2 linked regions of the Rubripirellula amarantea genome follow. The protein of the gene in region 2 binds, or shares a complex with, the protein of the main gene of each other region. Links are inferred from orthologs where the notes say so. Each region holds a gene or a part of one and is shown on either strand. Other genes may lie near its edges. The genes, in order: trxA and Pla22_RS00930.

Region 1 (11,225 bases), on a different replicon or contig from region 2:
AAGTGCAAGATTGTGGCGTGCAAGTCGCGTACGTGAACGCCCCCGTCGACGACATTGAATCCAAGTTCGTCGGTCTCACCGTAAGTCATTCCCTTCTTGAGTCCTCCCCCAGCCATCCACATGGTAAACGCGTTGGGGTGGTGATCTCGTCCGTCGCCTCCTTCGCCTTGAGTCATCGGAGTCCGACCAAATTCACCGCCCCAGATTACGAGCGTCTCGTCCAGCAGCCCACGATCGCCCAAGTCCTTTACCAAAGCCGCACAGGCCTGATCAGTGTCTTGGCAGTTCGTCTTTAACCCACTAACCAAGGCACCGTGTTGGTCCCAGGCTTCGTGATAAAGTTGCACGAATCGAACACCGCGTTCCACCAGACGTCGGGCCAGCAAGCAATCGTTCGCGAACGATGACTTGCCGGGTTCAGCACCATAAGATCGCAAAGTTTCAGCAGTCTCGTTATTGAGGTCCATCACTTCAGGAGCCGTCGCTTGCATCCGATAAGCCATTTCAAATGAATTGATCCTGGTTGCGATTTCCGGATCGAGCGTTTTGGCTAAGTGAATTCGATTAAGTTCGTTGATCGCATCAAGCGAATCCCGCTGCAGTTTACGATCCACACCCGGCGGGTCCGAAAGATAAAGCACCGGCTCGCTTCCGCTGCGAAACTGAACGCCCTGGTAGACCGAGGGCAAGAAACCGCTTCCCCAGCACGAACTGCCTCCGCTTGGGCCTTTCTTGCCACTGCTGAAAACGACAAAACCGGGCAAGTCTTTCGACTCGTTTCCTAGTCCGTACAACGACCATGCGCCCATGCTTGGCTTGCCGAACAATTGGCTGCCGGTGTTCATCATCAATTGAGCCGGCGCATGGTTAAACGCGTCAGTCTTCATCGACTTGATAATCGTAAGCTCGTCGGCAATGCTCGCTGTATGAGGCAACAGTTCACTTATCTCGGCGCCGCACTGGCCATGTTTAGCGAACTTGAATTTGGGGCCCAACAACTTGCTGCTGGGGTCAATGAAGGCGGCACGATAACCTTCGAGCAATTCCGGGGGTGGTAGCGTCCCATCAAACTCCGCAAGCTTGGGTTTATAGTCGAACAAGTCCAAGTGGCTGGGTGCGCCCGCCATGAAAAGGCAAATCACGTTCTTTACCTTGGCAGGAAAATGCGGCGGACGCACTGCCATAGGATCGCTGACGTTTGAATTGCCAGACGCCTCCTCACTAAGGAGTGACGAAAGAGCGGCTGCGCCGACGCCCAGTCCGCATTGACTCAAGAACCAGCGACGTGCAACAGGATCGGATGAATTGTTCATTGGCAAAGTTCAGTTAACCTCGAAAGGTGAAATGCAAAACGCAGTTGGATTATTCTTTGGTGATTGCTTCGTCAAGATTGAGTACCACACGGCAGATCGCCGTCCAGGCCGCCTGTTGAGCGATCGAATCGGAATCGGAGGCGATCGTCGGGTCGCCCACCAACGACTTGGCAAGATCTTGATCTTCCTTCATTCGTTCTTGCTGTTGATCAAGCATTCGCTGCATCACCTCAATCTCGCGATCATCCGGATAGCGTGAAAGGCATCGCTGATAAAGCAACTCGAATCGTTCGACATCGCTTTGCATGTCTGCCGACAAAACCTCGATCGCCAAGTGTTGAGCACATTCAAGGTAAAGCGGTTCGTTGAGCGTCACGAGGGCCTGTAGCGGCGTGTTGGATTGGCTTCGTCGAACGCATGATACTTCTCCCGTGGGAGCGTCGAACGCTTGAAATGCCGGATAAGGCACGGAGCGGAATCGGAACGTGTAAAAAGCTCGTCGATACTTTTGTTCGTCCAACTCGTCGTTCCAAGTCTTAGGTCCGTAGCTGGCCGGCGGCTCGAACAAAAAGTCGGGTGCAGGCGGATAAACCGGGAGACCACCGATCTGAGGATTAAGCAGACCGCTGGCCGATAACGCGATGTCTCGAACTGTTTCGGCCGGTACTCGAATACGAGGGGATCGTGCTAAATAGCGGTTCTGTGGATCGCGTTGAAGTAGATCTTCGTTGAAGTCAGATGATTGGCGATAGGTCGCTGACATCACAATGCGTCGATGCAGCGACTTCAACTTCCAACCACTCGCCATCAGGTCAACCGCCAGCCAATCCAACAAGTCTGGGTGCGTAGGAGGTTCGCCCTGAAGTCCCAAGTCGTCCGAAGTGAGAGTGATGCCGTTCGCGAAATACGCCTGCCAGATTCGATTGACGATCGATCGCGCGGTCGTGGGACTTTTCTTGTCAACCATCCAGTGGGCGAAGTCAAGACGATCGAGTTTGCCGTCGGCGTCTCGATCATTAATGGCGTGCAGGAACTGAGGTACTGCCGGATCCACTGATTCACGAGGGCTCAAGAAATCACCTCGCTCGAGTCGATGCGTTTGCCGCGCTTCGTCGCGAGCTTTGAGCACAAGTTGCGAGGTTCCGCTGGGGTAGATTTCCCAGGCGTCTTCCATCCGCTTCTGCCAAGAACGAAGTGAGGTTGGTTGCGCCACAAAATGATCGAACAATGCATCACGTTGGTCGGTCGACAACCGATCTTGTTCAACCGCAGACCGTAGTTTTGGCGGCAGCGAATCGACGGCGTAGTCACCCTCGGTCACACTGACGCGAAAACATCCGATATTGAAGTTTTGGTTGTCATCGCTGTTCCACCCGCCGTGCCGTTGCCTCAGTTCCACGCGTAGCAAAATCGGTTTGCCGTTTTGTGAAGCGATCGGTTGCGAGAACTTGAACCAACCCGTTTGTGGGTCATTGCGACGCCCAGGCCCCAATGATCCTGTCCAGGCCGTGTTGTCGTCCCCATCAATGGCGTATCCGACACCACCGGTAACTCGTTTGGGATTCGGCTGTTTCGCAAAGTAACGTGGGTCAAGCCGTTGTCGAGGAGGATGGATCGTCGCGTCGGCCGCGATCAATTTCGCTTTCTTCCAGTCCTTACCTTCGTTGTGAGAATAGAAAACATTGATGTCCGTCAACGCCCAGGTGCCGTCAACGCTGCGACCGGGACCGGAATGGGGAAGATTGTCATCGTTAAGCAATTCAAGACGCATCGCCGAAACCGTTGGTAGGTGAACGATCGCGTCGCCTTGCGGATTGGCCAACGTCGGAGCGTACCCTTCGCCACGATAGCTCCCGTCGGGTTTGCGAAAGAACTTCTGGCCGCCAATGGTGTTTTCCAGAAAGTCGAACTCAAGCGGGGTCCAAGTTTGCCTTTCGGAAATTGTTTCCGATGCAAGTTCTTGTTCGTCGAGCCAAGCTTGGAACGCGTCGACTACTTCCAAGTGTTCTTGACGTAGCTCTTTGCGAATCGCAACGAGTTCTTCGTGCACGCGTTGGCGTTGCTCGTTCTCTTCCGGGGTGTAAACCGTAATGCAGGCTTCGTCGCAATCATTCAAGAACGAAAGCATCGAATAATATTCAGTGTGAGAGATCGGGTCGTACTTGTGGGTGTGACATTGGGCGCATTGAATCGTCAAACCCAAAACCGATTTCCCGATAGCGTCCATTCGATCATACAGAGCTTCCATGCGGAATTGTTCAGGATCTGCGCCGCCTTCTTCGTTGATCATCGAGTTGCGCAGAAACCCCGTGGCAACGAGTTGATCCTGAGTCGGATCATCAAGCAAATCGCCCGCTATTTGTTCGATCACAAACTGATCGTAAGGCATATCGTCGTTAAGAGCGTTGACTACCCAGTCGCGATAGAAATGGACAAATCGAGGTTTGTCTTTCTCGAATCCATCGCTATCGGCATAGCGAGCCGCGTCGAGCCAAAGTCGTCCCCAACGCTCGCCATAGTGCTTCGACGCGAGCAAGCGGTCGATGAGTCTTTCATAGGCGTTGTCAGAATCGTCTTTTAAGAATGTGTCAACTTGCTCGGGCGTCGGGGGCAGTCCAATCAAGTCCAGTGATAAGCGGCGAATCAAAGTCCGGCGATTTGCCATCGGGCTGGGCTCGAGTCCTTGATGTTCAAGTCGAGCTCGTATGAAGTGATCGATCTCGGTGAGTTTTGTCGGCGATGGTTCAGCGCCTTCGCTCACTTTGGGCAGTTCAGGTTGAGTTGGCGGCGAGAAGGCCCAGTGTTCGGAATAGACAGCGCCCTCGTCGATCCATTTGCTGATTGTTTCTACATCATTTGGGGAAAGGGACTTACCAGATTCCGGCGGAGGCATTCGAAGGTCCTCGTCATCGGACCTCATGCGAGCAAGCATCTCGCTGGCGTGGGAATCGCGAGGAACGATTGCAGCATGACCACCCAGGTCTGCCGTCGCCGCGTCGAAGGAATCCAGTCGCAGCTCCGCTTCCCGCTTCGCTTCGTCGGGTCCATGGCAGTGGTAGCAGGCATCCGCCAAGATGGGGCGAATGTCGCGGGCAAAGTCAATCTCGCCAGCCCCGGTCGCACCGGAATTTGACACGTTGGCAGTGAAAGCGATGCAACTGACAGCCAAAAAGCTAAGCGAAATCTTGGGGCGGGCGATATTTCGCAGCCTGATGAGCATGATATTCAACGTCGATAGAGACACATTCTTAGTGACGAAATACGGGTCATTAGATTCTACATGAAAGCCTTTTCCACTGCCTTAGTGCCTGAGAGGTAGAAATGATGGCGCACCGAAGCTTAGCCCGCTTCATCATCAAAACGCAGGAAAAAGACAGGCAATTGGAAAGCAACAGGTTGCCTATCTTTCCCATGTTCGTAACTTATGAGGGTCCAGAACTGAAACATTGGATGATTGGTGAGGTCTTGCCAGGACGGATCGGTTGCCTTGCTGTCTGATCGCGTCCACGTCGTTACAAGACCCAGAGCCTCCCCATGCAACAGATCACTCCACGGCATCACCTGGTTGCCAACCTGGCCCCTGCTTCGAGCTATCCCAATCCACGCTCGATTCGTGATCAGCTTCCGTCGATCGCTCGCAATGCAATTCGCTGCACTTGCTTGGCAGCGATGCTTCTTTGCATGTCGAGTTCCGCCAGTGCTCAGGAGATCTTCGACTTGAACTTTAGCAAGTACGACGAAGAACAAAGCTACACGCGTGACGATTTAGACGCCGATTGGAACGAACCGATTTGGGAAGATGGCATTCGCGAAGGGTGGGTGAACATTGTCGGACCCGAGGAAGCATTTCGCGGTCGTGGCAAAGCACTGTCGATTGATTTTCCGGCCGGCAGTGTAGGCCCTAAACAAGGTGGCGCTCAGTGGCAAATGCGTTGGGATCAACCGGCAACGATGGTTCGCCTTCGCTATCGAGTTAAGTTCGGTGAGGGTTTTGATTTTGTTCGCGGCGGAAAATTACCCGGCCTCGCTGGCGGTACTGCACCTTCGGGTTCGAAACCCGCCGATGGGTACAACGGTTGGGCGGCGCGAATGATGTGGCGAACAGATCTAAGCGGAACGCCTGGGGATCCGGTTCAACATAGCGCTAAGTTGATGCAATACGTGAAGCATCCCACTTCAGGATCCAAACTTGACGGCAAGCAAGAGGACAAGTTGTATTGGAGAGACCAGGATGACGAGGACATCGAGATCGTGGCGGGAAAGTGGTACCGAATTACCAGTTTGGTCAAGCTCAACGACGTCGGTCGTGCCAACGGCATCATCCTGGGGTGGTTAGACGGAAAACGAATGTTGGCCGAACGAGGGATTGAGTTTCGATACACGGACGACCTCAAGATCGACATGTTCTACTTCACCACGTTCTTTGGTGGCAGCACATCGGCCTGGGCTGCCTCAAAAGACGAAACGATCTACTTCGACGACTTCAACATCGAAATTCGGCAATAGACAAACGTCCCTGGCTAGACGCACCGAGACGGACCGAATGAGATCTTAGTTGTTTCCGACAAGTCAATAAAAAACGCCGACCTGGGTATTCAGGTCAGCGTTGAAAATTTTGATCGTTTGACTAGTGGCTAGCGAAGAGTGAATGGCGATTGCCAAGCGACTCGTGAACGAAGAAGCGATTAAGCAATCGACGAGTCAAGCGCTTCTTGAAGCGCCGACTTCGGACGAACTCCCACGAAGCTTTCAGATACTTCGCCACCCTTGAAGACAAGCAGCGTAGGAATGCTGCTGATGCCAAACTTTTGAGCAATGCCAGGATTGTCGTCGATGTTGATCTTGCCAATCTTGACGCCCGGATTTTCCGAGGCAAGTTCGTCGATCATCGGAGCGATTTGACGGCAGGGACCGCACCAGGGAGCCCAGAAATCGACGAGCACAGGCGCGTCGGACTGCAGAACTTCCGAGTCAAAGTTGTCGTCAGTGAATTCTTTAACGGCGTCGGAGGCCATGTTCGTTTCCTTCAAAATGGTTGTGTTATGGGCAATGGAGACACTGCTGGGGACGGGTGACCACGCACCGCAATGAGAATTGTAAACAAGCTTTCCAATTTTGGCAGCCCGGAACAATTCAAAGCTTTAATGCAACATCCGTTCCAAACCTAGCCTGATTCGGCGGGCCAGTTCGTCCAAGATGATTGCCGTGGCTCCCCATATTTCGTGGTTTACACCACTGGGAGATTCAGCAGCATTTTCACCGCTTCGTTGAGAAATCAAATAGGCAGGCGCGAAAAACGTAAATTCGCGTGGTGCCCCGGTATCTTCTAGATTGCTCAATACCGGCTGTATCCGCCGCGAAACCAGTTTTCGAGACAACGGGTGACGTCTTAGCAAATGAGCCAAGGGTAGCAAAACCACGTCTGCGACTTCCGCCGGATCGGGCTGCCATGGGTGAGGCGGCGGTTGGATGACGGCAACAATCGATGACACGCGGTGGTTGCTGGCGTACACATATTGAGGCGTCAGATTCCCACAGATCGAAATCATCTCGGGCGGTAACCCCAATTCCTCTTCGTATTCTCGCTTGGCGGCTTGAAGAACACTCTCGCCTTTTTCAATCCGTCCACCCGGCAACGATATTTGTCCCCCATGATGAGACAGCGTTGGCGGACGCATGGTCAGTGGGATCGTCCACCCCAATTTGGAATCACGGTAGATCGCGACTAAGACGGCTGCTTCGCGGACGTGATGCGGCGCTGGTCCGCGATGACGTCCATAGGCGAGTTGGGGCGCTAACCGACTGCGTGCGACACGCGATGTGGGTTTGAAACGCAACGAACGCCGAGGCCAGGCAGGCGAGCTCGGTTGGTTCGCCGATCTGCCATCGTCACCCAACCACTCGGGTAAGTGGTTGGGCAGAGATTCGTTGAAGGCAAGGTCATCCACGATCGGTCAGCAGAGATTGCGTTCTGAAAGGATTGCGATCTGAAACGATTAGGTTCTGGCGAGAAAGTCTCGACGGTTCGACTTACATCAGTGTTTCGAGCAAGCGTCGCAGTTTTCGAAGCTCGACCCGGTGGTCTAGGCCTTCCATCGGAACCATGTGAACCGTCATCGCTCGGTCGTATTTCTCACGCGATAATTGCGTGACAATTTTGCCGTAGTCAACTTCGCCTTGACCGACGCTGACCTGAAACGCATCCGGCCGAGTGTCACGCAGGTGAACGTTGCAGACAAACTTTAGGATGTTGTCCAAGTTCTTGCTGTTGGTCGAACTGGTGATGTAAACGCTTGGATCCATCGTGACACCGAGACCGTCAACGTTGTTGCAGAGCACCATTAACGTATCAACGTCTTCGCTCATGCGGCCAAGTTGGCTGCGAACACTCACTCGCACGCCTTCCTTCTCGCCGATCTCGACCAGCTTTTGAAGTCGCTCGACCTCTTCGTTGAATGGGGTGCCATGTTCGGCCGATGGGACCGTGATGTTGACGACCTTGGTGGTCTTGGCCAAATGACAGATGCTGGCGAAGTCATCGTACATTTGATCGCCGGTAGACTCCAATTCGACACTGTAGCCCGAGATATCTAGTCGGTGGGTGTAGCGAAGTAACTGCACGGCACGATCTAAGTCAGCCAGCAATTCGCTAGGTTTGACTTTACCAGATTCATGAATCGCAATTTCAACAGCCGTGAATTCCAGGTCCGACAGGACCTCGATGGCCTCCGTGAGTTCCAAATCAGGCCAGCACTCAGTTGATGCTGATACAAACACTGCGTCGTCCTTCCATTAAACGTCGTTATCAACACCCCGTTTTTTCTCTACAGGGTGAAAGTCAAAGGTAGCCGTACCAATGCGATGCCCAACCAATCTGGGCACCCTACCACGGGCCTCATAGGTTACCGTGGTTCGCTATCTTGGCAACAGACCGATTTCGCGATCACTTAATCGCAGTGATTCTGACCAAGCCAATCGACGATCTGGCGGCAGATCTCTTCGATGCTCAGGTCCGAGGTATCAATCCTCAGTTGTGAAACCTGTTGATAGAGTGGGCGACGGGTTGCCAACAAGTTTTCGACTTCTTGTTCGAGCGGTAGGTCAGTCAGGCCAGGACGCTGATGCGAACTGGCGGAATCTTTCCGCAGTCGGCCAATGATGGTGGCAGTGTCCGCGTCCAGCCAAACACAGGGGCCCGATTTCGCGATCACCGCTCGATTGACCTCTCGCAAGATTGCTCCCCCGCCTAGCGAAACAATTATCGCCCGAGGTTCTCGGCCGGAAACCCGTTCGGCAAAGCGTCGCAACTGCTCGGTCTCGAGATCGCGGAAGCCAGCCTCGCCGGACTGGGAAAAAATTTCGGCAATGGAAGCCTTCGCTGAAGAAACGATCTCGGCATCCAAATCGATCACGGGCACGCCAAGTTGTTCACCCAGTCGCTTGGCGACGGACGTTTTGCCGCTGGCTCGGTACCCGGTCAAATAAACAGGAACGGCCAAAGAGGGCGCTGGATTCAATGGTGATGGCTCGGGTGATAGTTCGTGCAGGACGAGGTGATCTCGGTTTCCACTGACATTATCGAGAAGAATGGATTCGATCAACACAGTCCCTGTCTCAACGCCACACTCCAGTGCCAGATCGCATTGCCAGATCGCAGTGCCAGACGCATTGCCAGATCGCATTGCCAGATCGCATTGCCAGATCGCGCGACACTAGCCAGCACCCGCCACGAGCGTCCGCTCCCCAGTTCTTCCGACTAAGGACGCACTTTCTTGCACGCACTTCTAAGGATGTGCTGACTATGATGCTCTGTGGACAGCGCTGCCCTGATCCTTGCGGTGCGCTGCCGCTGCGACTCGCCCTTGCTTTCGCTGCGGTTGTTACAATGGGCCGGGATACGTGCGTCTACGCTGTGGTGGTCCTGTCCTAGTTTTCCGTGTTTACTTCCTGCATTTGCCTGAGGCTGCTTCGTGTTTCGCGTCACGACTTTTCTGGTTTTGTCCTGTTTCGCTTCGTCGCTGTTTTCACAAACGCCGGACGTATTAGGGCGGATCGAACGACTCGATCCCAAATTCGACGAACTGGTTCCCGCTGGTGCAGAGATCGAAGTCCTTGCCGCTGGGTTCACGTGGACCGAAGGGCCCGTGTGGGTGAACGATGACCAGGGCGGCTACCTGCTGTTCTCTGACATTCCTCGCAACAGCATCTTTCGCTGGTCCGAGTCACGAGGCGTTGAATTGTTCATGAACCCTAGTGGTTACACCGGCGTTTCTTACTACGGGCTTGAACCGGGCAGCAACGGGCTAGCGATCGACCCCAAAGGCCGATTGACCGCTTGCGAGCACGGCGATCGTCGGTTGTCCGTTCTTACGGTGGGAGGCGGTAAACGAACGATCGTCGATGCTTATCAAGGAAGTCGGCTTAACAGTCCCAACGATCTTGTTTTTGCGAAGTCAGGTGATATCTACTTCACCGACCCACCGTACGGACTTCCCGAACGTGCCTCGGATCCAAGACGAGAGCTGGATTTCTGCGGAGTGTTTCGTTGGGACACGCAAGGCAAACTCCATTTGCTCACCAAAGAACTCACACGCCCCAATGGCGTTGGCTTATCACCCGACGAGAAGCACTTGATCGTTGCGCAAAGCGATCCTGACAAACCAATATGGATGAAGTTTCCAATCCAAGACGACAAAACATTGGGGCCAGGAACCGAGCTGTTCAATGCGACTGAGGCAATGAAGGAGTTTCCGGGGTTGCCGGATGGATTGGCGATTCATCCATCGGGAATCATCTTTGGCAGCGGACCGGGTGGTATCTATGTGCTAAACATGGACGGTCAATTGCTTGGCCGTATCATCACGGGCGAGCGAACAAGCAACTGCGGTTTCAGTCACGATTTCAAAACGCTTTACATTACCGCTGACGCGTATCTTTGTCGCGTAAAGCTGTGAAGAAGGTCTTGGACTTGTAGTGATCGTCGACGACGACTAATGGTAAACACCGTTGGTTAGTGAACAGCGATTAGAAACATCAACGATCGAGATACCGACGAACGCAAGTACAAGAGATCAACAGTACCAACGATCAAGAAAGTTTCCGCTGGTCGAATCCATGCCGTCGGCCGTGACTGCTTTTTCAATGTCAGGTTGCTTGAGTTCCTCTAGCACTCGATCGGCTTGGTGAGTGCTGGACTGCAGTCGATGCAACCATAACGACTTCAGCGCCCCGACGCTGTCGAACAAGTCAGGCCGCAGCATCATCACCACCGATGCGGCAACGTTGCGGTTGGCTTGCGGAAGAGCCGTAGTCTTGGACGTGCGACGACGCAACATATCGTTCATTGCTGAGTTCATCAGCCAGTGCGTAGTTCGCTGGGCGATTCCGATGCCCGAAGAACGATACTCTTCAGCATGTTGCCTGGTTCGATCTTGATTCATGCCGTAGCGGGCGAGTTCAGGATGCTGACTCGCCAAGCACCCGATCAATGTGTCCGTCCAACGTTCGACACCTTGGCGAAGTCGATTGAGTCGCACTGCGTCCTGGACCGAGTTGCCGCGTCCAAAGAGCATGATTTGTTGAACCCGATTGCGAGCTTCCAAGTGGTTCAAATGCACCGCATGCGTGACCGGTGACAGTTCTTCGATGCCGTACTTTTTGTCCAAGCCGGCTGCTAACGCAGCTACAACGCGGGTAAGCATCTCAGTCACCAAGACTTCTTCGAGCACCGTGACATGCTCCGTCCACCAAGCTTTCAAGCGGATCGTTTCGCCGGATTGCTGAGCGCGACGATAGCGTGCCAAGGTCTGGTGCCAAAGTTCAAAGCGATTGCTCGATGCCGACCAGTATTGCGCGATCGCATGAGACGGAATCGTGTCGCGTCCACAAAGAATGGCAGGCCCGTGTTGGGAC
Region 2 (4,623 bases):
GCCACACCCGCTGCGGCAACAGCCCCCAGAACGGCCAACCCCATCATGATGTTCCATCCCCACAAACGTGCCCCCGTCGGTTTGTCATCACCGAGAATACGATGACTATTCATCATCAAGAAGAACGTGAAGTAGGCAATCGGAAGCAGCATCACCGCGAACGTACTGGCAAAAATCGCAAGCCAAAACCGCGTCGCATCGTCAGTCCAGAGCCATACCCAACTTGCTCCGGACAAACCCGCCACCAATACCCCAGCGACAAAGATGCCCTGGCTATCAGGCTTTCCGAACAGCTCACGAAAAGCGTATCCGTTGATTAGCATCAGGATGATGATGGTCGAGAATCCCATCCCAAACACACCCAACCCGAAAACCAACTTCGCTTTGCCTTCGCCCAACAACGGCGAAAGAGTCTGCGAGAGCTGAAAGGCATCTCGCTTAACCAGAGCAGCGGCAACTCGCTTCTCGGCTTCCGGAAGAGCAGCCATCATCTCTAGCTTTTGCGTTTCATCCGTCGCTGCACTCGCTTCACCAAGTTCGGCATCAACGCGAGCGAGAAGATTCGACTTCACTCCTTCATAGATGGGCGATTCCTGCATTTCAACAAGACTGGTTGAAGCCAACTGGTCATCAATGTTGTTGTGAAACGAAGCCGCAGCCGCGATCACGACGCAACTGGTGACCAACACAAACGGAATCGCCATCCCGGTCGACAAGTCGAACCGGGCTAAACCGCGAAACGGTCGGTCCCAACCTCGAGCCAGCATTGAATAAGGCAACAGGAACGTCATGTTGATCCCTACCGCCGTGGCGATCGCGGCAATCATGACCGAACGCTGAGTGCCCATCAATTTCCCCGTCCAGAATTCCTGGCCGGTGGGGGATAAACCATCGACCAATCCACGCAGGTCACCCGCCGGTTTTGCAAATTGACTGAAATCAGGAATCATTCCGGCAAATACCGCCCCGACGTCGATTTGCCCCTTGCCGAACAACAAAATGGCAACGCCGAAGAAGCAGATCACCACCATGCCGATAAGAGCTTTCAAGAACAAGTCGAAAAACTTGGCGGCCTTACCTTGGCGGGTGTTGAGCAGGACGACGAACCCAGCCGCTACCAACAAAGTGATGGTGACGATCCATTTTGTTGTCGCATCGCCCCCCAATCCAGCACCGCCACCGAGTGTCGACAAGTTCTTGTCCAGCGAGTCGTAACACAGACTGAACTGCGGCATGCAGAAAATCATGTTGGCCATGATGGTCGCGACCAGCCATCCCCATCCGAGTGCTGGATTGATTTCGCGATTGATGGCCTCGAAGGGGCGACGACCGGTGGACAGCGTGACGTAGCTGATCGCCGAAAGCATCACGACCCCTAAAACGATGGCTACGATTTGCAGCCACAACATGCTGGTACCACCCAACACGCCCAGGAACAACGAACCGGCTAGTGAACCACCGCCGAGCGTGATTGCGCTCTGCAGCCAGCCTGGTCCTGATAGACGCACGTACGTGCCCAGCACCTTGCCGTTGGCTTGAGCATCGCGAAGCAACTTGCGGTCGGCTTCGACCTTAGGATTGACGGCAACAGTGGATTCAGCAGGGCTCGGGTGAGGCATATTCGCGTCCGGGTGCGAAGGTGGGAATTCGTAACGGCCAACATCATAGCTGAACGCGAACCATGCCGTAGGCCGGAACTAACGAAACGTTGTTACGGCATTTTCGCTACGGCATTTTCCCCAGACGCGGTGACCAATTAGCACCGACGGATGCCTTTCTATTGCTGACTATTCTTGTTCCGCCAAGTAGCGTTCGGCGTCCAAGGCTGCCATGCAACCGGTTCCAGCCGAAGTGATCGCTTGGCGATAGTAATCATCCGCAACATCGCCAGCGGCAAAGACGCCCTCGACGTTGGTATTGGTGCGGAAAGGCTTCGTCCATTTGATGTAACCCGACTCGTTCATATCAATGGCACCGCCCAAGAACGCAGTGTTGGGCGTATGACCAATGGCAACGAACATGCCGCCCACCGCGAGGTCGCGAGTACCATCGTCAACGGTGCTCTTGAGCTTCAACCCGGTGACTAGTTTCCCATCACCGACCACTTCATCGACCACATGGTTCCAAATGATCTCGATCTTGGGGTGATTGAGCGCGCGATCTTGCATCACCTTGCTGGCTCGCATTTCATGACGGCGAACGACCATGTAAATGGTTGCGGCATCCTTCAAGTTGGCCAAATAGGTTGCTTCTTCGACTGCCGAGTCGCCTGCACCAATCACGGCCAACGGCTTGGCTCGGTAGGTGGGCAAGGCTCCGTCACAAACCGCACAGGCACTGACACCCTTGTTCTTGTATTCCTCTTCGGAAGGCAGACCAAGGTAATTTGCGCGAGCGCCCGTTGCGATGATCACGGTGCGAGCCTTGATGGCGTCACCCGAGGCAGGTTTGAGCGTATGAACGCCACTCATCGAGAAATCAACGCTTTCGATGTCGTCGCTGACCACGCGGGTGCCAAAGTTAAGTGCCTGTTGCTTCATCAGCTCCATTAACTCAACGCCCTGAACGGCGTAGTGTGGTTGTCCGTCGCGGACGTGACCTTCAGGCGCAGGCGGCAGATTGTAATGGCGAGACTTGTCGACGGCTGATTCCACGAATGCTCGGATATTCCCAGCAGGGAAGCCAGCGAAGTTTTCGACTTCCGTGGTGTAGGCCAATTGCCCCAGCGGAATCATTTCAGGCTTGTAAGTTCCCTCGTAAAGCACGGGATCCAAGTTGGCTCGTGCGGCGTAGATGGCGGCTGACCATCCGGCGGGACCACTTCCGATGATGACCGTTTTTTCTATTTGTTCCGACACAGGCGGAAAGCTCCTTCGTTAGACTGATGATTCGAGTTGAAGGCAGTATACGAACCTGGCCACGATTGACGTAGACCACAGCCGCCTTTGGAAATCGCACTAAATATTGTCGAAACCGAACAAAATTCATGACAACACTGCTGATCGCTGCCCTCACGATGGCTGGCTATTTCGTCGCCTATCACACTTATGGAAAATGGCTGGCCCGCACGATCTTCCGCCTTGATTCCGAACGTGTTACCCCAGCGGTGGAACTGAGCGATGACTGCGATTTTGTGCCTACCGATCGCAGCGTGTTATTTGGGCACCATTTCACGTCAATCGCTGGGACGGGGCCAATTGTCGGCCCCGCAATCGCCGTGATGTGGGGATGGCTACCAGCGCTGGTGTGGGTGCTTTTGGGCTCGGTTTTCGTCGGAGCGGTTCACGATTTCGGAGCGTTGGTCGTTTCCATGCGCAGCCGCGGCCAAACCGTGGGCGACGTTGCCGGTCGGGTACTCAACCGACGAGTCCGGCTGTTGTTTCTTTTGATCCTGTTCATGGCGTTGACCATTGTGCTGGCGATTTTCGGCCTCGTGATTGCTGCGGTCTTCAAGCAATACCCATCGTCAATCATCCCCTGCTTAGTTCAGATTCCAATCGCGGTCGCGATTGGTTCGTGGCTGCATCGAAAAGGTGCCGGGTTGTTGATCCCATCGCTGCTGGCGTTGGCGACGATGTACGTGACGCTGATCTTTGGCAACTCGGGTTTCCTGGGAACGCTCAACGAATGGATGGCGAGCTGGTCGATTCTGACGTGGGTGTTGATCTTGTTGGCCTATTCGTACGTCGCATCCGTGCTTCCCGTGTGGCTGCTGTTGCAACCCCGTGACTACATCAATTCGCTGCAGTTAATCACGGCGTTGGGCTTGGTGGTCATTGGATTGGTTGTCGCTGGTTTGGTCGGTGGGCTCGCCCCAAGCGGCGAACGCGTCCCGCTCGAAATCGTTGCTCCGATGGTTCGTTGGGCTCCCGAGGGCGCACCGCCAGTGCTTCCGTTCTTGTTCATCACCATTGCCTGTGGTGCCTGCAGCGGTTTTCATTGCCTTGTTTCGTCGGGAACCTCGAGCAAGCAAATTCGCACGGAAACCGACGCTCAGTTCGTTGGCTATGGATCAATGTTGACGGAAGGTTTTTTGGCAACGCTTGTGATCTTGGCGTGCGTGGCCGGACTCGGGCTAGGATCGCTTGATTCAGCAGGCGACGTGGTGTTCGGAAAAGAAGCGTTTGATGCTCGTTACGCAACGTGGGCATCAGCTAGTGGGCTGGGTGCAAAAGTCGGTGCGTTTGTCGACGGCTCGGCAAATTTCTTGAAGGCGATTTCGATTCCTGCTGAGATTGCCATCGCGATCATGGGCGTCCTGGTTGCCTCCTTCGCTGGCACGACCCTTGATACCGCTTGCCGACTGCAACGCTACGTTGTCCAGGAACTTGCCGCCACATTTGCGGGAGGAAAAGAAGCATCCGACGTTCACGTGTCGTCAAATCCGATCACATGGCTAACCAATAAACACGGCGCTACGATTTTTGCAGTGCTATTGGCGCTGGTGATTGCGGCCCTACCAGCTTCCAACACACCCGTTACGTTGTCGGATGCAATCGCGGGAAACATTTCACCAGAATTGAATCCGGGCGAAGCAGCCGAAGGTGGCATCGCCGGGGCAACTTGGTGGTTGTCAACTTATGCGGGCAAAGGCGGTCTGATCTTGTGGCCGTTGTTCGGAGC

Evidence for each region.
Region 1: the proteins of Pla22_RS00930 (region 2) and trxA are in contact, whole or in part, in a crystal structure (PDB 1F6M), measured with the Escherichia coli proteins. The link is inferred for Rubripirellula amarantea from one-to-one orthologs.

Annotation. Positions count from the first base shown.
Region 1 is NZ_SJPI01000002.1:1,532,226-1,543,450, reverse strand. What follows is about bases 4,664-7,594. They hold trxA (thioredoxin), read right to left. Parts: upstream 6,329-7,594; coding sequence 5,999-6,328; downstream 4,664-5,998. Other genes in these bases: Pla22_RS19190 (sugar phosphate isomerase/epimerase family protein), read right to left, coding at 7,344-7,594; Pla22_RS19195 (NUDIX hydrolase), read right to left, coding at 6,455-7,261; Pla22_RS19205 (polysaccharide lyase), read left to right, coding at 4,848-5,819. Also shown: Pla22_RS19215 (DUF1501 domain-containing protein), read right to left, coding at 1-1,313; Pla22_RS19210 (PSD1 and planctomycete cytochrome C domain-containing protein), read right to left, coding at 1,363-4,533; more of Pla22_RS19190, read right to left, coding at 7,595-8,090; Pla22_RS19185 (shikimate kinase), read right to left, coding at 8,261-8,995; Pla22_RS19180 (SMP-30/gluconolactonase/LRE family protein), read left to right, coding at 9,284-10,267; Pla22_RS19175 (hypothetical protein), read right to left, coding at 10,385-11,225. UniProt on the Escherichia coli protein: Participates in various redox reactions through the reversible oxidation of its active center dithiol to a disulfide and catalyzes dithiol-disulfide exchange reactions.
Region 2 is NZ_SJPI01000001.1:234,412-239,034, forward strand. What follows is about bases 824-3,814. They hold Pla22_RS00930 (NAD(P)/FAD-dependent oxidoreductase), read right to left. Parts: upstream 2,859-3,814; coding sequence 1,788-2,858; downstream 824-1,787. Other genes in these bases: Pla22_RS00925 (divalent metal cation transporter), read right to left, coding at 824-1,619; Pla22_RS00935 (carbon starvation CstA family protein), read left to right, coding at 2,987-3,814. Outside these bases: more of Pla22_RS00925, read right to left, coding at 1-823; more of Pla22_RS00935, read left to right, coding at 3,815-4,623.